One region of the Lysinibacillus sp. COL-1 genome, then DNA from elsewhere that is predicted to be linked to it. Evidence: riboswitches for the same ligand, from Rfam matches in the RefSeq annotation. Region 1 holds a riboswitch; each other region holds the start of a gene.
The links. A riboswitch is a leader RNA that binds a small molecule or an ion and turns the genes downstream of it on or off. The one in region 1 is predicted to bind S-adenosylmethionine.
Positions count from the first base shown of each region.

Region 2: it holds a riboswitch for S-adenosylmethionine, as region 1 does, so the genes downstream of both, AC6BKE_RS06270 (bifunctional homocysteine S-methyltransferase/methylenetetrahydrofolate reductase) here and AC6BKE_RS15770 (YezD family protein) in region 1, are expected to answer to the same signal.
Region 3: it holds a riboswitch for S-adenosylmethionine, as region 1 does, so the genes downstream of both, AC6BKE_RS26110 (methionine ABC transporter ATP-binding protein) here and AC6BKE_RS15770 (YezD family protein) in region 1, are expected to answer to the same signal.
Region 4: it holds a riboswitch for S-adenosylmethionine, as region 1 does, so the genes downstream of both, AC6BKE_RS09560 (MetQ/NlpA family ABC transporter substrate-binding protein) here and AC6BKE_RS15770 (YezD family protein) in region 1, are expected to answer to the same signal.

Region 1 is NZ_JCAWSJ010000004.1:1,534,496-1,540,173, reverse strand. Features, by position in the region: gene AC6BKE_RS15790 (formate--tetrahydrofolate ligase) at 1-659, opposite strand, end outside; gene AC6BKE_RS15785 (cold-shock protein) at 872-1,072, shown strand; gene AC6BKE_RS15780 (VOC family protein) at 1,177-1,962, opposite strand; gene AC6BKE_RS15775 (flavin reductase family protein) at 2,121-2,606, shown strand; gene AC6BKE_RS15770 (YezD family protein) at 2,689-2,844, opposite strand; SAM riboswitch class I at 2,914-3,010, opposite strand; gene AC6BKE_RS15765 (phosphopantothenoylcysteine decarboxylase domain-containing protein) at 3,221-3,895, opposite strand; gene AC6BKE_RS15760 (LysR family transcriptional regulator) at 3,970-4,848, opposite strand; gene AC6BKE_RS15755 (DMT family transporter) at 4,983-5,678, shown strand, end outside.
Region 2 is NZ_JCAWSJ010000003.1:386,596-392,273, forward strand. Features, by position in the region: gene AC6BKE_RS06260 (protoglobin domain-containing protein) at 1-19, shown strand, start outside; gene AC6BKE_RS06265 (protoporphyrinogen oxidase) at 251-1,645, shown strand; SAM riboswitch class I at 1,745-1,845, shown strand; gene AC6BKE_RS06270 (bifunctional homocysteine S-methyltransferase/methylenetetrahydrofolate reductase) at 1,937-3,784, shown strand; gene metH (methionine synthase) at 3,777-5,678, shown strand, end outside.
Region 3 is NZ_JCAWSJ010000004.1:3,571,708-3,577,385, reverse strand. Features, by position in the region: gene gcvH (glycine cleavage system protein GcvH) at 1-92, shown strand, start outside; gene AC6BKE_RS26120 (toprim domain-containing protein) at 184-525, shown strand; gene AC6BKE_RS26115 (thioredoxin family protein) at 540-851, shown strand; SAM riboswitch class I at 908-1,011, shown strand; gene AC6BKE_RS26110 (methionine ABC transporter ATP-binding protein) at 1,095-2,123, shown strand; gene AC6BKE_RS26105 (methionine ABC transporter permease) at 2,113-2,781, shown strand; gene AC6BKE_RS26100 (MetQ/NlpA family ABC transporter substrate-binding protein) at 2,852-3,700, shown strand; gene AC6BKE_RS26095 (nucleotide sugar dehydrogenase) at 4,229-5,554, shown strand; gene AC6BKE_RS26090 (polysaccharide deacetylase family protein) at 5,571-5,678, shown strand, end outside.
Region 4 is NZ_JCAWSJ010000004.1:242,307-247,984, reverse strand. Features, by position in the region: gene AC6BKE_RS09580 (PucR family transcriptional regulator) at 137-1,705, shown strand; gene AC6BKE_RS09575 (carbon-nitrogen family hydrolase) at 1,757-2,551, opposite strand; gene AC6BKE_RS09570 (pyridoxal phosphate-dependent aminotransferase) at 2,648-3,817, shown strand; gene AC6BKE_RS09565 (PPC domain-containing DNA-binding protein) at 3,939-4,442, opposite strand; SAM riboswitch class I at 4,567-4,671, shown strand; gene AC6BKE_RS09560 (MetQ/NlpA family ABC transporter substrate-binding protein) at 4,760-5,590, shown strand.

The DNA.
Region 1 (5,678 bases):
CGTAAATCCTCAATACTTGTCGCTAAACAGAACACCGCCATAATTTCGGAGGCCACTGTAATATCAAAGCCGTCCTCGCGCGGCATGCCCTGAACAGGGCCACCTAATCCCACAACCACTTTACGAAGGGCACGATCATTTAAGTCCATCACACGCTTCCAAATAATGCGTCGTGGATCAATGTTTAATGCATTTCCTTGATGGATATGATTATCAATGAATGCGGATAAAGCATTGTTGGCTGTTGTAATCGCATGAAGGTCGCCAGTGAAATGTAAATTAATATCCTCCATTGGTACAACCTGTGCGTAGCCGCCGCCAGTTGCCCCGCCTTTTACGCCCATAACTGGACCCAATGACGGTTCACGTAAAGCGACCATTACTTTCTTATTTAATTGATGAAGAGCATCTGCTAGTCCTACAGTAACCGTCGACTTCCCTTCACCTGCTGGTGTCGGACTAATAGCTGAAACTAGCACAACCTTTGCGTCCTCACCCTGAGCTGTAATTTTTAAAGGATCAATTTTTGCTTTGTAGCGTCCATACTGCTCAAGAGCATCCTCTGGAATACCCGCAGCATTGGCAATTTCCGTAATCGGTTTGATTACTGCTTGACTAGCGATTTCTAAATCTGATAATGGTTGATTTTTCGTTGTCATTTGGCATCCTACTTTCTATGTTGTTCATTTCCATTATAGTCTTAATTGTGAAAAAAAAGAAAGCCAGATACACAAGCATTTCGACAATCAATTGACATCTTTGTTCAATTCATGTATGTTCTAAGAGAAAATGCAATTTTTCACATTTTCTCAATGATAGCACAACTTAGTTAACTTTATTTTACATTCAAGCGCATTGGAGGCGAATGCTTATGCAACAGGGGATCGTAAAGTGGTTCAATAATGAAAAGGGTTATGGCTTTATTGAATGTGATGATGGAGAAGATGTATTTGTACATTTTACGGGCATCCAGGAGGAAGGCTTCCGTACACTTGAAGAAGGTCAGAAGGTGTCATTTGATGTTGTGGAAGGCAATCGAGGACCCCAGGCATCAAATGTTGTAAAATTATAAGCTCCAAAATTGAAAGTGGATGAGGTAGATGAATAGTGCTCAATCCGCTTTTTGACATGTTTGCACATAAAAATCCACTTCAACAATTGAAGTGGATTTTTAATTTATCTATTAATCCAATAAAAAGCACCTGGACAAACTAATGTTTCCTTTGTTCGGTGTGGATCTTTCAATGTTACACCGATGGGTCCTTCTTTTAAATGCCCTAGCGTCATGGCAGATGCTGCCGCCTCCTCATAAAAATCCAAGCGCATATTTGGTAGCTGTAGTGACACAAATTGCTCATGCTGCTCAGAATCGGGTAGCTGCAATACCTTTTGCCAAAGCTGAACCGTCTCCTCCACATCCTTGACAAAAAACTGAATAGATTCCATTGTGATGGCTTGGTTTTCATCGATTGCACCACTAGCTTTTAATTGTGCCAAACGTTCCTCATCTTCATCTGCCCATTCAATTAAGAATGGAAAATCCAATGAAAGATTGGGCATGCCAAAATGCAATAGCTTCCATTCTAGTGTCGTGCCATCTGGTCTTGTTCGGCTACAAGCATCGGGACCATATACTTCAAAGCCCAATGCACGCAATCGTTGACCCTCGTCTTCAATATTTTTGGTGCGCAAGGCAATTCGTGAAAATCCTTGGCGCTCACGATCACGTTTAAACGTATAATGTAGGGAATAAGGGTACAAAGCCGCTTGCTCAAATAAATCACGATCATAAATAGCGATTTGTTCAATATAGCTTAAGCCAAAATAGCTTAGCGTATTATAAGTCCCCCACATCGTGTGTTGACCACCGTTCACTGTACGGACATTTCGTTTATTGAAGAAAACCTTTATATTTTCTGGTGATTCTACTTGATGTACCAGATGATCAAAATATAAAGTCATGGCAATTCCCCTTTCTTTCCCCCATTAGCTTTACCTGGATGTTTAATTGATTTAAAATTTACTTAAGAAAAGGAGTTACTATATGGTATGAAAAAAAGTGCAATTTACCTACTAACTCCGTTAACTAATTTATGACTAACTATAAAGAGGTGATTTGAATGACAGATCAAGTAGCTGCTTTTAAATTGGCATTAGGTAACTATCCTACAGGTGTAACGGTTGTGACAGCATGTCATGAAACGAATCCAATTGGCTTAACAGTCAATTCTTTTGCATCTGTTTCCATTGACCCACTACTTATTTTATGGTCACTTGATAAAAAATCTCAGCTCCATTCTTACTTTATGGGTGCGGAAAAATTCGCTGTCAATATTTTAGCGAGTAATCAAGAGCATTTATGTACATTATTTGCAAGTAAAGTCCCGGATCGCTTTGCTCAAGCTAAATGGTCTACTTCTACTTTTGGGCTACCGATTTTACATGATACAGCAGCTATTTTACAATGTAAATCATTTCAGCAAATAGATGCAGGCGATCATACTATTTTTATTGGGCAAGTGCTAGACATTACAAATTCTCAAAAAGAACCCCTTCTCTATCATCGTCGTCATATCGGTCCAATTCCAAAAAGCTTTTATAGCTAATTTCCATAAAAAAGAGCCACTTGTAAGCAATGGAAACCATGCTTATTAGTGGCCTTTTCACATCGTTCAACTGAAATGAGCATTATTTCTTCTGTGGAAATCTCTGCTTTTCAAGCCTATTAATTTGCACAATCACACCATCTTGAATCGTAATATTCACTTCACCAAATTCAAGATTTTGAATTGCCTTAGCAATTGCCTCTAATTTTTTATCATCTACCTTTGCCGATTGAGCCATACGATACACCCCCTCTTTCTTCTCCTAGTTGTACAAAAGAGGCCAACGCATCAAACCGATTGATAGCCCCTCCTATCTCTCAGACACCATCTGTTGGATTTGGCACCTATCTTCTCGGTTGCCGAGGCTTCATGGGGCCAAGTCCCTCCACCTCTCTTGATAAGAGTACTGCGTTTCTTGAAAATAATTCTATAATTCTGTTATCCGAATGTCAATATAAAATATTAGAAAACCTAGTTGAATACTTTGTAATAGCATCCTCTCTGTTACAATTCACTCATAATCCTATCGTATTGTATGCTATGTCAGTCTATCTAACCACAATGGCAAAGAAAAAAACTGTGTAGAAGTATGACCTTCTCCACAGTTCATCACGTTATTCCCCATGTAAACATTCCATTAAAGTTTGCGCTGTCTGTTGCTTGCCCATCACCTTAATTGGTTGTCCCTCAGCAGGCACGATCCAATGAGGCTCATCCCCGCCATATAAAGACTGCGAGCTATTTGCAACCATAAATTGAGCATGCGCGGCTTCCATACGCAGTCTTGCACGAGCGAGTAAAAAATCCTCATCATTTGTAGCTTCTAGCTTAAAGCCTACTAGCGTTACATTCGGTTGCCAGCCCTTGATTTGCCCTAATACTTTTGGTGCCTTTTTAAAATGGATAATAGGTGGTTCGTCAGAAGGCATTTTCCCCGCTTCCTCCATTAAATTACCGGATTGATCATAGACCTTGTCAATAACCCAATCGGAGCCAGCAGCAGCCATAATGACAATATCGACTTGTTGTAGCTGAACCGCATGACGTACCTTTTCTCCTAAATCCTCAATACCTTCAAATTTTACCAATGTCATTTTGTCGTGGTTTGCTGGAAGCTGTGCAAAGTAGCCATGCATATATATTACATTCGCACCCTTAGCCAATGCGGCCTCTGCTAAATAACAGCCCATTGTCCCTTTTGATAAATTCGTGTGCCCTCGTACACGATCCCATTTTTCAAGTGTTCCCCCACTTGTAATGAGTACGGTTTTGCCTTGTAATGTCCCCATACACTCACCTATTTTCTACAATATATACAAATACTATTTTAACGTAATGTAAGGATGTGCTTCAATAGCCACAATCATAGCGTACTATTTTGCTCTTTTAACCAAGCACTTAATATTTCCGCAAATTTCTTGGTAACAGGGGAAGCATGGTGCTTCATCGCAATTCCAATGGTACGGTAGCCTCCTTGCTTTAGCGGGATTGCTTTTAACGTTGATGGTAAATGTTGAATGACCAATTGAGGCAAAATACTAATGCCCAAATGATGGGAAATCATTGAAAGAATCCCTACCTCCTCAGAAAGCTCAAAGCGAATATGGGGCTTTACATGATATTGCTCCAACAGTACCTTTACATCATTTGTCCCTTTATAGGAAGTCATGATAAAAGGCATATCTTCTAGGTCAACAATATCAATTTCTGTCTTATGAAATAAAGGGCTTTTATCTGAAACAATACATAATAAAGGGTCTTGTTGTAATTCCATAAATTGATATTGCTCTGATTTTTGACCATTCAAGAATCCTACTTCGACTTCCCCACTTAGCAGCCATTGTTCAATTTCGTAATAATCTCCCTCTCGTAACTCTACTTGTATCCCTGGAAATTGATGATCCATAATACGAACAATTTCTGGCATCCAATTCGAGGAAATACTTGAAATAACGCCAATTCGAACTTTCCCGCGTGTTACACCCAGTATATGGGCCGCTTCCTGCTGCAATAATTCCTGGGCATCCAGAACCTGACGCATCGCCCTTAGCATGGTCTGCCCCTCACTCGTCAGTGTTACACCTGCACGACTTCGATGAATGAGAGCAAAGCCAAATTCTTTTTCTAAACTAGACACGGCATGGCTCACAGCAGACTGCGTTAGTCCTAGTGCATCCGCTGCTTTTGTAAAGCTTGCTACCTCTGCCACCTTTGTTAAAATCTCATATTTAACTAAGCTCATCCGTCATCCCTCTATATACATGAATTTTTTTAATCCTATTCATTATAAACATTCGTTTTACTAATCACAATACAAGATATATAGTAAATTTTAGTATAAAAACTGTTTTAGTACACAGATGGTAGGTGAACATAATGAGTATCCAAGGAAAAGCAAATGTATTGATGGTTATTGTCACAATGTTTTGGGGACTATCTTATACCTTTATGGTCATGGGGCTTGAAACATTGGCAGTTTATAATGTGGTGGCATTGCGTTGTATCATTGCATTTTTCGTAGCAGGACTTATTTTTTATAAACGGATGATCAAAGTAAATGGTAAAACATTAAAATATGCGGCTATTCAAGGATTTTTATTATTCATTGTGTTCGCGTTAAGTTTATTTGGTTTACAGTCTACTTCTGCCTCAAATGCAGGCTTTATTTTAAGCCTCACCGTAGTATTAGTGCCGATTTTCAGCAGTTTCATTGAAAAAAAATTACCATCGAGAGCCGTTAGCTTTGCGGTCATTTGCACGATGATTGGTATTACAGTCTTAACAGCACATGGCTCATTCACCTTCCATAAAGGGGATTTATTAGTAGCCATTGCAGCACTATGCTATTCCATTTATTTACTACTGAATAGCTCATTTACACGAAATGTTGAATCCATTTCATACGGAATTTATCAGCTCGGCTTTGCTGGTATCTATGCCCTTGTCTTAACATTTATATTTGAAACACCGACATTGCCAAATTCAATGTCATCCTGGCTGGCTATTTTAGGGCTCGGTATCATTTGTAGTGCATTTTGCTTTGTTGGGCAAACTGTTGCACAACAGTATACT
Region 2 (5,678 bases), on a different contig from region 1:
CAAAAATCTAAAAGGATAGACTACTAAATTAACGTTTATGTTTCCGTATTTTTTAGACATATTAAACACTATAGTACCTATAAATATGTGTATTTTTGTAAATCTTGAAATGGAAATTCCATATGATTAAGCTAGAGCTATCTCACAGATGAGGTAGCTCTATTTTTGCTAAATTTGTAAAGGGTTTAACGTAATTTTCAATGAAAATAAGTTTATACTGTAGGAAGAACTAAAAATAGGGGCGGTTACTATGAAAACAGTTGTTGTATTAGGTGGCGGTATTACAGGATTATGCACAATGCATTATTTACAACGTCAAGTGAAGGAAAATAATGTAGATGTGCGTCTAGTGCTTGTAGAAAAAAATACATATTTAGGGGGCAAATTATATTCAACACATGAGCAAGGTTTTATTATGGAAACAGGTGCTGACTCGATTGTAGCTCGTCATAAAGGTGTTATGGAGCTTGTACAGGAGCTTGATTTTGAGGAGAATCTAGTTTACAACGAAACAGGTATTTCCTATATTTATACGAATAATGAATTACATGCCATTCCGGCAGATTCTACTTTTGGAATACCAATGAGTTTGGCATCCTTGGAGCAAAGCACATTGATTACAGAGCAAGGTAAACAAGATGCATTAAAAGATTTGACTTTACCAAACAAAGACTTCACAAAGGAAAGTTCAATTGGAGAGTTTTTAACCTATTATTTAGGGGAAGAGCTTGTGAAAAATCAAATTGCACCCGTTCTTGCAGGTGTTTATTCAGGGGATTTACACCAGCTTTCGATTGCCTCTACTTTACCGTACTTGATTGACTATAAGAACGAGTATGGAAGTATCATAAAAGGCTTTGATGCGAATCGTGAGCAATTTGCTAAAGCAGCCAATAAAAAGTTTATATCGTTCAAAAACGGTTTATCTTCTCTAATTGATCGTCTCGAACAAACATTAACTGATGTAGAGATCATCAAGGGTGTTGCAACTGTCAATGTTCAAAAGCAAGAAAACCACTATTCAATTGCCTTAGCTAATGGTGAAAGCATCGAGACAGATTATGTCGTTTTAGCACTGCCGAATGAGGCTGTTCAAGGCCTACTACAGGATGAATCATTAAACCGTTATTTTGACCAATTTACGACAGCTTCAGCAATTACGATCTATTTAGGTTTTGATGTACCAGACTCTAGATTGCCAGCAGATGGAACGGGCTATATTGTCTCACATAATTCTGACGTTACATGTAATGCTGCAACTTGGACAAGTCGTAAATGGAGGCATACATCAAGAGATCATAAATTACTTGTGCGACTCTTTTATAAAAGCATCAATCCAGCATATGAGCAACTCCGTGCCATGTCTGACGAAGAATTAGCAGCGGTTGCTTTAGAGGATGTGCGCAAGAGCCTAGGAATAGAGGAACAGCCAACAGTTATTAATGTCACAAAATGGATTGATCAAATGCCAAAATATGATCTAGCTCACCGTGAAGCATTACAAGGTTTAGTTCAAGAATTACAAGAAAACTATCCTAATCTATCCATCGCAGGTTGTTCATACTTTGGGGTAGGGATTGGTGCTTGTATTCAAAATGGGAAGAAAATCGGTGAGGAGCTTGCAAAGGAACTAGCCAATTTCTAAGCTTTTAAGTGAAAAATATCTTTGTTATGTGAAATAGTCTTGACTCATTCGTCAGTAAACGATATGATTCTTTTAATTATTTAAAAAATTCATACTACATTCTTATCAAGAGAAGCAGAGGGACTGGCCCATTGAAGCTTCAGCAACCAACTTTTTTGTCAGGTGCTAAATCCAGAAGACCATTGAGTCGAAGATGAGAAGGAAAAAACAATGATGAGTCATTAAAGCCTTCTTTTTTTTATAAAAGAAGGCTTTTTATTATACAGAGATATAGGAAGAGAGGCTAGTTTAATGAGATTGCTTGAAAGGTTAAAAACGCATGTATTGACGGCAGATGGCGCAATAGGCACAGTACTTTATGGCTATGGTTTGGAGTATTGTCATGAGGAAATGAATGTACAGAAACCTGAGTTAATTGAAAAGATTCATAGAGAATATATTGCAGCTGGTGCTGATATCATCCAAACGAATACGTATGGTGCAAATGCCATTAAATTAGCTCGCTATGGATTAGAATCGCGTGTCCAACAATTTAATGAAGCAGCGATTACAATCGCAAAGCGAGCTGCGGCAGATGGAGGTCAGTTTGTCTTAGGGACAATTGGTGGTATTCGTGGTATTCGTAAAAGTGATGCAACGTTAGATGAAATCTTAGCAACTATTGAGGAGCAAGCGAGTGTTTTACTTGCTGGGAATCCAGACGGCCTTTTACTCGAAACCTATTATGATTTTGAAGAATTAACAGCTACCTTAAAGATGCTACGGACAAAGACAAAATTACCGATTATTGCGCAAGTTTCCATGCACGAACCTGGTGTTTTACAAAACGGTATGTCTTTAAATAACGCCCTGCATGAGCTAGAAAAACTTGGTGCGGATATTGTGGGTGTCAATTGTCGTTTAGGTCCACACCATACCATTCAGGCGTTTGAAGGTGTAGAACTTCCTGATAAGGCATTTATGTCGGCTTATCCGAATGCTTCACTCCTTGACTTAGAAGATGGTCGTGTCGTTTATGAGTCAGAAGCTGAATATTTTGGTCGAGCGGCTGTGGAATTACGTGATCAAGGGGTACGCTTAATTGGAGGCTGTTGTGGTACGACACCGAAGCATATAGCAGCAGCGAAGAAGTATTTAGAAGAGTTATCACCAGTTCATGAAAAGTATGCCAAACCGGAGAAGATTCAAATTGTTCGTGAAGCAGAGCCAACGAAGTATGAACCTCTTCATGAAAAAGTAAAGCGCGAACGCTCTGTCATTGTAGAGCTAGATACACCTAGACATCTAGAAATTGATGGTTTTTTGGAAGGGGCAAAACAATTGTATGATGCAGGAGCAGATGTCGTCATGATGGCAGACAATTCTCTGGCTTCTCCACGTATTAGCAATATTGCTATGGGTGCATTGTTGAAGAGTACTAATGGTGTACGTCCTCTAACACATATTACATGCCGAGATCGTAATTTAATCGGTCTGCAATCACATTTAATGGGGTTAAATGCATTAGGAATTCATGATGTGTTAGCTGTTACTGGTGATCCAACAAAAGTTGGGGACTTCCCAGGTGCCACAAGTGTTTATGATGTCTCATCAATGGAGCTGATCCAATTAATTAAGCAGTTAAATCAAGGCATTTCCTTCTCAGGTAAACCACTTCGTAAAAAAGCAAGTTTTTCAGTAGCTGCTGCATTTAATCCAAATGTCCGTGTATTAGATCGTGCTGTGGCACGCTTAGAGAAGAAAATTGAGTATGGAGCAGACTACTTTATTTCACAGCCAGTATATACGAAGGAAAAAATTGTGGAAATTTATGAGGCAACCAAGCATTTGCAAGCACCTATTTATATTGGTATTATGCCCGTTACAAGTTATAAAAGTGCTGAATTCTTACATCATGAGGTGCCAGGCATAAAATTATCTGAAGATGCCTTAGCAAGAATGAAGGCCTGTGGTGAAGATAAAGAACGTGCAACATTTGAGGGAATTGCCATTGCGAAGGAATTAGTTGAGGTGGCTGCCCAGTATTTCAATGGCATTTACCTTATCACTCCATTTTTACGTTATGATGTGACATTAGAGTTGATGAAATATATTGAGCAATTGGATGAACAGAAAAAAGGGGTAAGTATACATGGCTAAGCACTTGATTGAAAAGCAACTAGAGAAACGTATTTTAATTCTTGATGGCGCAATGGGAACAATGCTACAAAACGAAAACTTATCCGCTGAGGATTTTGGCGGGGAGGAGCTTGATGGCTGTAATGAAAATCTTGTGCTGACTAGACCTGATGTAATTAAGGAAATTCACCATAAATATTTAGAGGCAGGCGCAGATATTATTTGTACGAATACTTTTGGCGGGACGCCTCTTGTGTTAAATGAATATGATCTTGGCGCAAAAGCGGAAGAAATTAATAAACGTGCCGTCGAAATTGCTCGTCAAGCAGTGGATAACTTTTCAACATCAGATTGGCCACGCTTTGTTGCTGGCGCAATGGGTCCAACAACAAAAACATTATCCGTAACTGGCGGTATTACATTTGATGAGCTAGAGGAAAACTTTTATGTACAGGCGAAGGCGTTAATTGAGGCAGGAGCAGACGTCCTTTTACTAGAAACTAGTCAGGATATGTTAAACGTAAAAGCAGGTACTCTAGGTGTAGCACGTGCTTTCGCGGCAACTGGCAAAGAACTACCCGTCATGATTTCAGGAACAATTGAACCGATGGGTACAACACTCGCAGGGCAAACGATTGATGCTTTTTATATTTCTATTGAACATATTAAACCACTATCCGTTGGCTTAAACTGTGCGACTGGACCAGAGTTTATGACGGATCATATTCGTTCATTAGCAGAGCTTTCCACAGGCTATATTAGCTGTTATCCGAATGCAGGCTTACCGGATGAAGAAGGTTGCTATCATGAATCACCAGAATCTTTATCACAAAAATTAAAAGGCTTTGCAGAAAAGGGCTGGCTTAATATTGTAGGTGGATGTTGTGGGACGACTCCAGCTCATATCACAGCTATCCGTGAGGTTTTAAAAGATGAAAAACCACGCCAAATACCAGAGAAAACACATGGTCATGCGGTATCAGGAATCGAACCATTATTGTATGACGATTCTATGCGTCCATTATTTATTGGTGAAAGAACGAATGTTATAGGCTCTCGTAAATTTAAGAATTTAATCATTGATGGGAAGTTTGAAGAAGCTGCAGAAATTGCACGTGCGCAAGTAAAAAATGGTGCACACGTTATTGATATTTGTTTAGCCAACCCTGATCGTGATGAATTAGCTGATATGCGTGGTTTTATGCAGGAGGTTGTGAAAAAGGTTAAGGTTCCTCTTGTAATCGACTCGACAGATGAAAAGGTCATTGAGGAAGCATTAAAATTTTCTCAAGGAAAAGCCATCATTAACTCTATAAATCTAGAAGATGGTGAAGAACGATTTGATGCAGTAATGCCACTCGTAAAGAAGTATGGAGCCTCATTGGTAGTTGGAACCATTGATGAAATAGGAATGGCTGTTGATCGTCATCGCAAGCTTGAAATTGCCGAACGTTCCTATAAATTACTAACTGAAAAATGGGGACTTGCACCGGAGGATATCATTTTCGACCCGTTGATGTTCCCTGTAGGGACTGGTGATGAGCAGTATATTGGATCGGCTCTAGAAACAATTGAAGGAATTCGACTAATCAAAGAAAAGATGCCACAGACATTAACTGTACTGGGTGTAAGTAATATTTCATTTGGCTTACCACCAGTTGGCCGTGAAGTACTGAATGCTGTGTATCTTTATCATTGTACACAGGCCGGCTTAGATTATGCCATTGTCAATACAGAGAAACTAGAGCGTTATGCATCCATTCCAGAGGCAGAAATTAAACTTGCAAATGACTTACTGTTTAATACGAATGATGAAACATTAGCAGTATTCACAGACTTTTATCGTGATAAAAAGAAAGAAAAGACCGAAGCGGATATACCAAAAACGGTTGAAGGTCGTTTAGCTTATTATATT
Region 3 (5,678 bases), 2.0 Mb from region 1:
AAGCATGGATGATCGTTGTGGAGCCTGCTGATGCATCAGAAGTTGAAAAACTAATGACAGCAGAGCAATACGAAGAAATGATCGCTGAATAAGACAAGCTATAATCGAAAAACGTCGGAAACTACCGGCGTTTTTTGTTATATAATGACTTATAAGTGGGTATGTCTAAATGGAGGTGGCGTAATGTTCGAGGGAAAATGCTTAATAGTAGAAGGACGCTCAGATAAGCTACAAATTGAGCCAATTTTAAATGAGAATGTTACAATACTATGTACGAATGGTACAATTGGTGTGCATCAATTAGAAGAGCTGCTTGATCCCTATGAGAGCTGTGAGCTATTTACTTTTTTTGATGCAGATACTTCAGGCGATAAGCTACGTGCATTAATGGACAGACATTATCCAGAGGCAGAGCATTTACGTACAATGCCAACCTATAAGGAAGTAGAGACGACACCAAGAAAAGTGTTAGCGATGATATTACTGCGTGCACATTTTTCAATCCATAATGAATATATTTTGTAAGGTTGCGTGAGGAAATGGAAGAATGGTCAAAAGAGCAGTGGGAAACGGCTAAACAGTCTGGACAGAAAGCTGCATTTTATTTATATACACCGATGTGTGGAACGTGTGCAGTGGCATCTAAAATGATGGCCATTATTGAACAATTACTGCCACAGCTACCAATAGGTAAAGCGAATATAAATTTTTTAGAGCATGTTGCTGTTGAGCACCAAATTGAAAGTGTTCCGTGTTTACTTGTTAGTGATGGCGGAAAAGTGACAGATAAGATTTATGCTTTTCAATCCGTACCATTTTTATACGAATTGTTAAAAAAATCAATTGACTGAACTTTACTAGCGTGGTAAAGTATCAAATATATTACTAAAACATTAAATATATCGAACTCTTATAAAGAGTGGCGGAGGGAAGTGCCCTATGAAGCCCGGCAACCATCACAAAGTGAAAAGGTGCCAAATCACTCAAAGATTTTTCTTTGAAAGATGAGAGAACGGTTTAACGTTATTATACGTGACCCCTTCTACTTGTCTGTGAGTGAAGGGGTTTTCTATATGAGAAAAGGAGTATTCGCTATGATCCAGCTTCAAAATATTACGAAGAAGTACAAAACAGCAAATGGCGAATTAACGGCAGTCAAAGACGTCAACCTTACCATCAATAAAGGTGAAATTTTTGGCATTATCGGCTATAGTGGCGCTGGTAAAAGTACCATGATTCGTTTATTAAACGGTTTAGAGAAACCGACAACAGGAACAGTAACGGTGAACAGTCAAGAGTTTTCATCGATTAAAGGGCAAAAGCTTAGAGCAGCTAGACAAAAGGTAAGTATGATTTTCCAACATTTCAATTTACTTTGGTCTAGAACAGTTGCCGAAAATATTGCATTTCCACTAGAAATAGCAGGTGTTTCAAAGGCTCAACGTGAAGCACGAGTGAAGGAATTAATTGCACTTGTTGGTCTAGAGGGACGTGACAGGGCATATCCATCCCAGCTTTCTGGTGGACAAAAGCAGCGTGTAGGGATTGCCCGTGCATTAGCGAATAATCCAGAGGTTTTACTATGTGATGAGGCGACTTCCGCACTCGATCCTGAAACGACGGATGCCATTCTTGATTTACTCGTTGATATCAATGAACGTTTAGGCCTAACAATCGTTTTGATTACCCATGAAATGCATGTCATCCGCAAAATTTGTCATCGTGTAGCGGTCATGGAGGCAGGCGAAATAGTGGAACGTGGTGAGGTATTGCAAGTTTTCCAAGCACCACAAGCGGCTATCACTAAAAAATTCGTATCTCAGATTACAGATACAAAGGAAACACAGGATACGGTGGCACAAATCAAAACAAATTATCCAACTGGACAACTTGTTAAACTGATTTTTGTTGGTGAAAAGACCGAGCAGCCGGTTATCTCACATCTTGTGAAACAATTTGATGTAGAAGTAAGCATTGTTCATGGTAATATTTCGCAAACGAAAAACGGTGCATACGGTACACTGATTGTGCAAATTGATGGCTCGAAGACAAATGTGGCTGAAGCCCTTCGTTATTTAAATACAGTCGAAGTACAAACGGAGGTGATCGCAAATGCTAACTAATCTTTTTCCAAACGTAGACTGGGAAAATATGTGGCAAGCTATGTATGAAACATTGTACATGACGGCAATTTCTACAGTTGTCACATTTATTCTTGGGTTAGTCATTGGGATCGTTCTATTTTTAACAAGCCCTAATCAGCTATGGGCTAATAAAATGGTTAACTTTTTAACGGGTTCAATCGTTAATATTTTCCGCTCCATCCCATTTATCGTGTTAATTATTTTATTAATTCCATTTACGAAATTCTTACTTGGTACGATTCGGGGAGCAAATGCGGCATTACCTGCTCTAATTATCGGTGCAGCCCCGTTCTACGCTCGTATGGTATTGATTGCGTTACGTGAAATAGATAAAGGTGTCATTGAAGCAGCCCGTTCAATGGGGGCAAAAACATCCACAATTATTTGGAAAGTACTGATCCCTGAATCTTTACCAGCACTAATTTCAGGAATTACTGTAACGGCTGTTGCCCTCGTTGGTTATACTGCAATGGCAGGGATTATCGGTGCAGGTGGTCTTGGTAACTTAGCTTTCCTAGACGGCTTCCAACGAAATCGCCAAGATGTGACATTAATGGCAACTATTTTGATCTTAGTAGTTGTATTTATCATTCAATGGATTGGTGATCTCATAACGGTGAAGATTGATAAACGTTAGTAAGACTAAAAGAGGTTATTCCGGTTCTAACCGCTAACATATTTGAAACAAATAAAAGGGAGTGTCATAAATGAAAAAGTTATTAGCAGGATTATTTTTATCTATACTTGTACTAGCATTAGCAGCTTGTGGTACAGATAAAAAGGAAGATGCCAATTCAGCATCTGATCAAACAGATAGTAAAGACAATGTAACATTAAAAGTAGGTGCTTCTAATACACCACACGCAGTCATCCTAGATAAAGCAAAACCAATTTTAGCTAAAGAAGGCATCGACCTTGAAATTGAAACTTATACAGATTATGTTCTTCCAAACCAAGATCTAGATTCAAAAACACTTGATGCAAACTATTTCCAACATATTCCATACTTGGAGTTACAAATTAAAGATAATGGCTATGATTTCGTGAATGCTGGTGGCGTTCATATTGAACCAATCGGTATTTACTCAAAAAAATATAAAACTTTAGAAGATCTGCCTGAAGGCGCAACAATCTTACTTTCTAACTCAGTATCAGACCACGGTCGTATGCTATCATTACTGGAAGCTAAAGGCTTAATTAAATTAAAAGAAGGTATTGATAAAACGGCAGCAGAAATAAAGGATATTGAAGAAAATCCTAAAAACTTTAAATTCGATGCGAATACTGCACCAGAAATGCTTGTACAAATGTATGAAAATGATGAGGGCGATGCAGTACTTATCAACTCTAACTTTGCGATCGATAATGGTTTAAATCCAATCGAAGATGCTATTTCTCTTGAAGACAAAGAATCTCCATATGTGAATATTATCGCAGTACGTGCAGGCGACGAAACAAGACCAGAAATTAAAAAATTATTAGAAGTATTAACTTCTAAAGAAATCCAAGACTTCATTTTAGAAGAATGGAAAGGTGCAGTAGTACCAGTACAATAATTAAAAGGGTAAGTGAGTGATCTAACTCACTTACTTTTTTATTAGCCCCCTCAAGTATCGCTCATTAATGATACTTGGGGGTTATTTTTATTGCAATTATTAAAAAGTTGATTTATCAACTATTAACATCAATCAGTGTTGTTTTTAATCAAATTATTTTAGAGTTAGAAAGTAATTCTGAAATTATTTGTTAAATAGGATGAACATTATTGCACAAATATTATTAGATTTCATAAAATATAGGTGTTTATGAGTATATTTTATAATTGTTTAGAAATTGTTTAGTTATAATTAGTACTATATAAATGTTGATGAAGTTTTTTTGAGTTAAATTTATTTTTTTAATCTATTTTGACTAGAAAAATCATACGTAAGTATGTAGCGATGAAAGGAGTCTGTACAGTACGATGATGAGAAGTGACAAATTACTTTGCAAAATGCTTGCCATGAATAACTATGGTCAAATGAAGCTGTAACGAAAAGAACGATGACAATGGACTACTAGATTAGATAAAGGAGTAATTTTTTATGACAATTGAAACGACATCATTAAGCAAAGCTTTATTAAAAAAAATCCACACAAAAAAAGCTACAATTGGGGTTATTGGGCTTGGCTATGTAGGGTTACCATTTGCAGTGGAAATGGTTCGAAGTGGGTTTCAGGTGATAGGCTTTGATAAAAACCAAGATAAAATCATGCAGTTACAAAATGGTCATAGCTATATCGCTGATCTACCTAAAGAAAATATACAGCAAATGCTAAAGAGTAATCAATTTGAGCCAACGAATGATTTTTCTAAGCTTTCACAAGTGGATGTCGTTATGATTTGTGTGCCTACACCTACTTCTGCAGAAGGAACTCCCGATATTTCATATATAAAAGAGGCAACACATACCATCGGACAATATATAAAGACGAATGGGTTAGTTATTCTTGAAAGTACAACGTATCCTGGGACAACAGAAGAAATTGTCCAGCCTATTTTAGAAAACTATGGTTTTGTGATTGGTCAAAATTTATTTTTAGCCTATTCACCAGAACGTGTGGATCCAGGAAATATCAACTTTTCCGTATCAAATACGCCTAAAGTGGTTGGTGGAATAACTGCAGCATGCTTAGAAGTATCAAAGATCTTTTATGAAACAGTCATTCATACCAATGTTTGTCCTGTTTCAAGCCCAAGAGTGGCTGAGATGGAGAAATTGCTGGAAAATACATTTCGTCAAATTAATATTGCCCTTGTCAACGAGTTAAGTCAGATTTGCTACAAAATGGATATCGATATTTGGGAAGTCATTCATGCAGCTTCTACAAAGCCATATGGTTTTATGCCATTTACACCTGGACCAGGAGTAGGAGGGCATTGTATTCCAGTCGATCCTAAATACTTATTGTGGGCAGGACAACAACACGGGATCTCGGCAACGCTAATTGAAGCGGCAGATAAAGTCAATGATTCCATGCCTCATTTTGTTGTGAACAGATTAGAAAACTACTTACGTCTACAAAGTAAAGAGCTGTGTAAGGCAAACATTGTTGTCATTGGCGTTACTTATAAGCCCAATATAAATGATTCACGTGAATCTCCAGCACTTCGTGTTATTCAACAACTACTAGATAATCAGTGTCAGTTAAAGATTATCGATCCTTTTATTGAAACCTTTTCTGTAGAGCAAGCTCTTGTCAAGACGGACCTACTAACAGTAGAAATAATCCAACAGGCAGACGCAGTATTAATTTTAACGAATCATTCAGATATTGATTACTCTTTAATTGACCAACAGGCTTCTTTAATTTTTGATACACGAAATACCCATTTTCTGTTTAAAAATAAAAATTATTACAAATTATAAGGAGAATTCATGGGAAATGAAACAACTTAAACTATGTGGTCTGCTCATTCTACTGTTGTTAGCAGGCTGTCAATCTACTCCTAAAGAAACGATTCACCCAGTTGATTCTACCATAGACGTCAAA
Region 4 (5,678 bases), 1.3 Mb from region 1:
ATTATATACTTTTGTTTTAAACATAATGTAAAATAGACTAAATATTCTTAAAATACTATATCCACGAATTTATAAGAAAATATAAATCATCAGACAGAAAAAATATACAATGCATACAACTAAGGGAGGGGCTAAATTGAGTCCGTTTCAACTTAAAGTACTAGATGTTTTGGAAAATAAGTATTTTCATAAGGCAGAGGTTGTGGCAGGTCATGAAGGATTATCAAGGATTATCAAATGGGTACATGTTCTTGAAATCGTACAAGTTGATCATTTTTTAGTTGGTGAGGAGTTAGTATTAACAACAGGAATTAGTCTCCAGCATAGTATCGCTAATTTTACCGCATTTGTAGAAGCCATCATTCAAAAAAATTGTGCTGCTCTTTGTATTGAGTATGGCTCTTATATTCAGACCGTTCCAAAAGCAATACTAGCACTGGCAAACCGGCATCAGTTTCCCATTATTGTTTTTCATGAGGCAGTTCCTTTTGTTCGTATTACGCAGGATTTACATAGCCAAATTATCAATCAGCAATATTTAATGATTTCTTCGCTAGAATCTTATGCACAAGCTTTGAACAAAAATGCTGTCTTAGGACAAAACACAGAAGATATTTTACAAAATATGTATAATGAATTAAAAACACAAATCATGTTTTCCATTAAGGGACGCAATCCTATTTTTTTCCCCAATACGACACACCAAAAACGTCAGCAGCTATTAACATTGAACAAGTCTGCTCAGCAATTTAAACATGGGCCTATTTTTATCTTTGATCAGCATTATGCAGATTTAACACTCTATCGAGAGGATGGACTATTTTCAGAGTTTGAATTATTAATATTAGATCGTACAGCAACGGCGCTGGCACAGCTATTAATGCGAGAGTTTTATATTGAGGAAAAAAAGAATATTGAGGATGCTACAATTTTAGTCGATTGGATTGATCAAAAATTATCTAAGGAAGAAATCTATAAATTTATCGTTACACATTACGCGGGCTATACACAATCTAGTGGAGCTGTCTTTATTTTATCCTCTCCTACTACAATGACAAAGACACAGGAGGATATGGTCTATAGTAAGCTTTATTATCGAAATCTCTTTGAGCAACATGGATTTATGCCCTTTTTATTCGAAAGAAAAAGCTATATTATTTTTATTTTACTTCATACGAAAGACAGTAAAGCTATTCGTGACATATTGAATAGCATTTTTTCCACACTGCCCAATACCGACTTTTATAAAAAGCAGCAAGCACAAGGTTTTCAAATAGCCGTTGGAAAGGTTGTTTGCGATGTAGAAGAAATTCCTAAAAGCTATCAAACTGCTTTAGAAACTTTATATATTTGCCGTAAAGTGCAAACGTCCTCTTTCTTTTATGATGATTTGCATTTATATCATTTAATCTATAAATTACAAATGCAAGTGAATTTACAGGAAGTGATTTACGATTATTTACAGCCCGTTATTGAGTACGATAAAAAATACAATAGCAAGCTTCTTGAAACATTACAGGTTTATTTACAAACAAATGGCTCCAAGCAGCAAACAGCCAACCAATTATTTATTGTTCGTCAAACACTCTATCACCGCTTAAGAAAGCTTGAAGGTTTACTAGGTGAAAATTTCATGAAAGGACATAACCGCATTACATTAGAATTTATGCTATTGGCAAATTCATTGATTGAGGATAAGGGCTAGAAAAAAGATGGCACGCTCAAAAGATTACTCCCTCTTGAGCGTGCCCCTCTATTAGCCTTTCACGACAACATCATGATATAGTCCTGGTCTACGGTCGTCATAAACTGGAATTCTTCCACGTACTTCATCGACAATAGAAAAATCTACATCAATCACCGCTACTTCTTCATCCTCTGCACCGATCCAAAGTACTTCTCCCCAAGGCTGTATGATCATCGATTGGCCATTAAAGTTTTCTACCTTTTTTGAAATGCGATTAACTGCTATTACAAAACATTGGTTCTCAATCGCACGAGCTTGCAGCAATGTTTTCCAATGATCAATCCTTGGTGTTGGCCACTGGGCTGGTACAAATAATACCTTTGCTCCTTGTAATGCGTGTGCACGTAACCATTCTGGGAAACGAATATCATAGCAAATGACCCCAGCAGCTTCAATATCTCCTAGAGCAAATCGATTCATTTCATCCCCTGCTTCTAAGTAGAGATGCTCATCCATTAAACGGAAAAGATGTGCTTTGCTATATTCCCCTACAAGTTCTCCATTGCGATCAAATGTATACATCGTATTATAAAATTTGTCGCCTTTCTTCGTTGAAACAGAACCACCTACAATATGTACACCAAGTTCCTGTGCTAATTCAGCCAAGAAGGATTTCGTACGTTCACCATCGACATCCGCTAGTTCAGGCAGCTTCTCTAACGCATAGCCTGTATTCCACATTTCAGGCAGCACAATGATTTCTGCTCCTTTTTTTGCCACTTCTCGAATCTTGTCCTCAGCTCGTGCAAAATTTTCTTCTACTTTGCCAAAGCCAACATTTAATTGAATACAACCGATTTTCATAGCCATTCCTCCTCTAGACAATTAACAAAAAAAGTAATACTATTTGCTTCATATTCTTCAATAATAATTATTATATTCTGAAAAAGGTGATCATGCATGGAATTCTCTAAAAAACTACAGCAACTACCCACTCAATTTTTTGCAGCGTTAGTTCAAAAAGTAAATAATGCCTTAGAAGAAGGTCGCGATGTCATTAATCTTGGTCAAGGAAATCCCGATCAACCAACGCCCCCTCATATCATTCAAGCATTACAGGAGGCGGCTGAAAATCCACAAAATCACAAATATTCACCATTTCGCGGTATCGCTGAATTACGCCAAGCAGCTGTCGACTATTATAAACGTGAATATAATGTGAATCTAAATCCTGACACAGAGGTAGCGATTCTTGGCGGGACAAAAATTGGACTCGTTGAGCTACCTTTAGCCGTATTAAATCCAGGTGATACAATGCTCTTACCAGACCCTGGCTATCCAGATTACTTATCAGGTGTCGTATTAGGTGATGTCCATTTTGAAGTGATGCCACTTTTAGCTGCAAATGATTTCTTACCTAATTATCATGCATTACCTGATGAAATGAAAGAGAAGGCGAAGCTACTTTACCTAAATTACCCGAACAACCCTACAGGTGGTACAGCAACACTTGCATTTTTTGAAGAGACCGTTCGCTTTGCGAAGGAACACAATATTATCGTATCACATGATTTTGCTTATGGGGCAATAGGATTTGACGGTAATAAACCTATTAGCTTCCTACAAGCTGAGGGTGCAAAAGAAGTAGGAATTGAAATGTACACACTCTCCAAAACTTATAATATGGCAGGCTGGCGTATAGGCTTCGCTGTCGGTAATGCCGACATTATTGCTGCCATTAATCTAATTCAGGATCATCTGTTTTGTAGTCAATTCCCTGCTATTCAACAAGCAGCAGCAACGGCACTTACAGCTTCCCAAGAATGTGTGGATGAACTGCGAGCTACCTATGAAGGTCGCCGCAATGTACTCATTGAAGAAGCTCAAAGAATTGGTTGGCATGTAACGGCTCCAAAAGGCTCCTTCTTCGCATGGCTCCCTGTACCATTCGGCTATACTAGCGAGCAGTTTGCCGATTTATTATTGGAAAAGGCTGATATCGCTGTAGCAGCAGGCAATGGTTTCGGCCGATATGGCGAAGGCTATATCCGTGTTGGTTTACTTGTTAGCGAGGAACGCTTACGTGAAGCAATCCATAGAATCGAACAATTACAATTATTCAACCCTTAACCATGACATGAGGCTGGGACAAAAGTAAAAATGTTAGACCGATTATAAGCTCGGTCTAACATTTTTTAATTCAGTAAGGAACATGCAGCTCAGTGAAAAGAAAAAGTTAGTATCATTTTCGCTATTTTTCAATTTTCCTTGGCTGCTGTAAACCGTGTTCTAATGGATAAAATTGAACATGGCCTGTTTCTTCATCAAATTTTCGAAAGTGCTGGATGCCTTGAACCTCAGCTAGCACTATGTCAGCCGTAATAACAGGGTTCCCCCTCTTCATTAAATGCCCCCCTGACACGATGCCCCATTGATCACTCATAGAACCATGGAAATGTGTTTCATATCCCCCATCGCGCTTACATACTACGCCAGAGCCTTGGATCAATTCAAGTGGCCCCTCTTTTTTTATGACATCGCTAAAACTTACGTTAATCTGTGATGTTTCATCAGGTACTAAATAAACAAAGCTACTCTTTTGAAGGCTACCTATACAGCTAACAATTGTTGCTGACTCAATATGGTTCTCCTCACAAAGTGCCTCCATTCCTTCAATAATGTCTGTACCCATTAGCAATCGAGCACTCACAACCTTGCCAAATGAACCTATACCATAATTAACTCTTACAGACATTGCTATCCCTCTTTCATGACGAAATATTATAATAATATAAAAAATTTAAAAAAATATTTATTGACTTACTATAACCTATAAATTATATTAGTTCTATCGGAATTACAAAAAAAATATGATAAATCTCTTATCAAGAGTAGCTGAGGGACTGGCCCTATGAAGCTCGGCAACCTCCTTTTAGAAGGAAGGTGCTAAATCCTGCAAACGATTATCGTTTGATAGATAAGAGAGGACATTTTTTCATGAGCCTCTCTTAGTTTGTAAGAGAGTTTTTTTATTTTCAAAAACCGATAAAAACAATCTTGGAGGTAGTTTTCATGAAAAAGAAAAATAAATTTTTAGTAGGTTTAGCAAGTCTTACATTAGCAGCAGCTCTAGCAGGTTGTGGCTCTAAAGAAGAGAGTAAAGGTCAAGCTGAAGCAATTAATGAAAATAAAATCGTCGTAGGTGTCACGTCTGGTCCACACGAACAAATAGCAGAAGTTGCAGCGAAAGTAGCCAAAGAAAATGGGCTAGAAGTAGAGCTTAAATCATTTTCTGATTATGTTTTACCTAATACATCCTTATCTGAAGGTGATCTTGATGCGAATAGCTATCAACACGAGCCTTTCCTCGATACGTTTAATAAAGATCATGATACAGATTTAGTACCAGTAGGCAAAACGATTTTAAATCCAATGGGTATTTACTCTGAAAAATATAAATCCTTTGAGGACATTCCGGATGGTGCAACATTTGGTTTACCAAATGACCCAACAAATGGTGCTCGTGCCCTCTTTGTTTTACAGGAAGCAGGCTATATAAAATTAAAAGATGGGGCAGATTTAACAGCCTCTATCCGTGATGTAGAAGAAAACAAAAAGAATTTAAAATTCATCGAATTAGAGGCAGCTCAAATTCCTAAGCAGCTTAGTGAAGTAGATGTAGCAGCTATTAATACAAACTTCGCATTGGAAGCTGGCATTAATCCTAAAGATGACGCTATTCTTTTAGAATCTACTGACTCTCCATATGTGAACTATATTGTGGTACGTGCAGAAAATGAAAATGACCCAACAATTAAAAAGTTCGTTGAGGCTTACCAATCTGATGAAGTACGTCAATTCATTGAAGAAGAATTCAAAGGTTCAGTAATCCCTAGCTGGTAATACATTCAGGAAGCTTCTAGTAGCTGAAGAATCTGCCGAAATTCCTCTATGGAAAACGAGCAGATTCTTGCTTTTTAGGAGCTTGAGA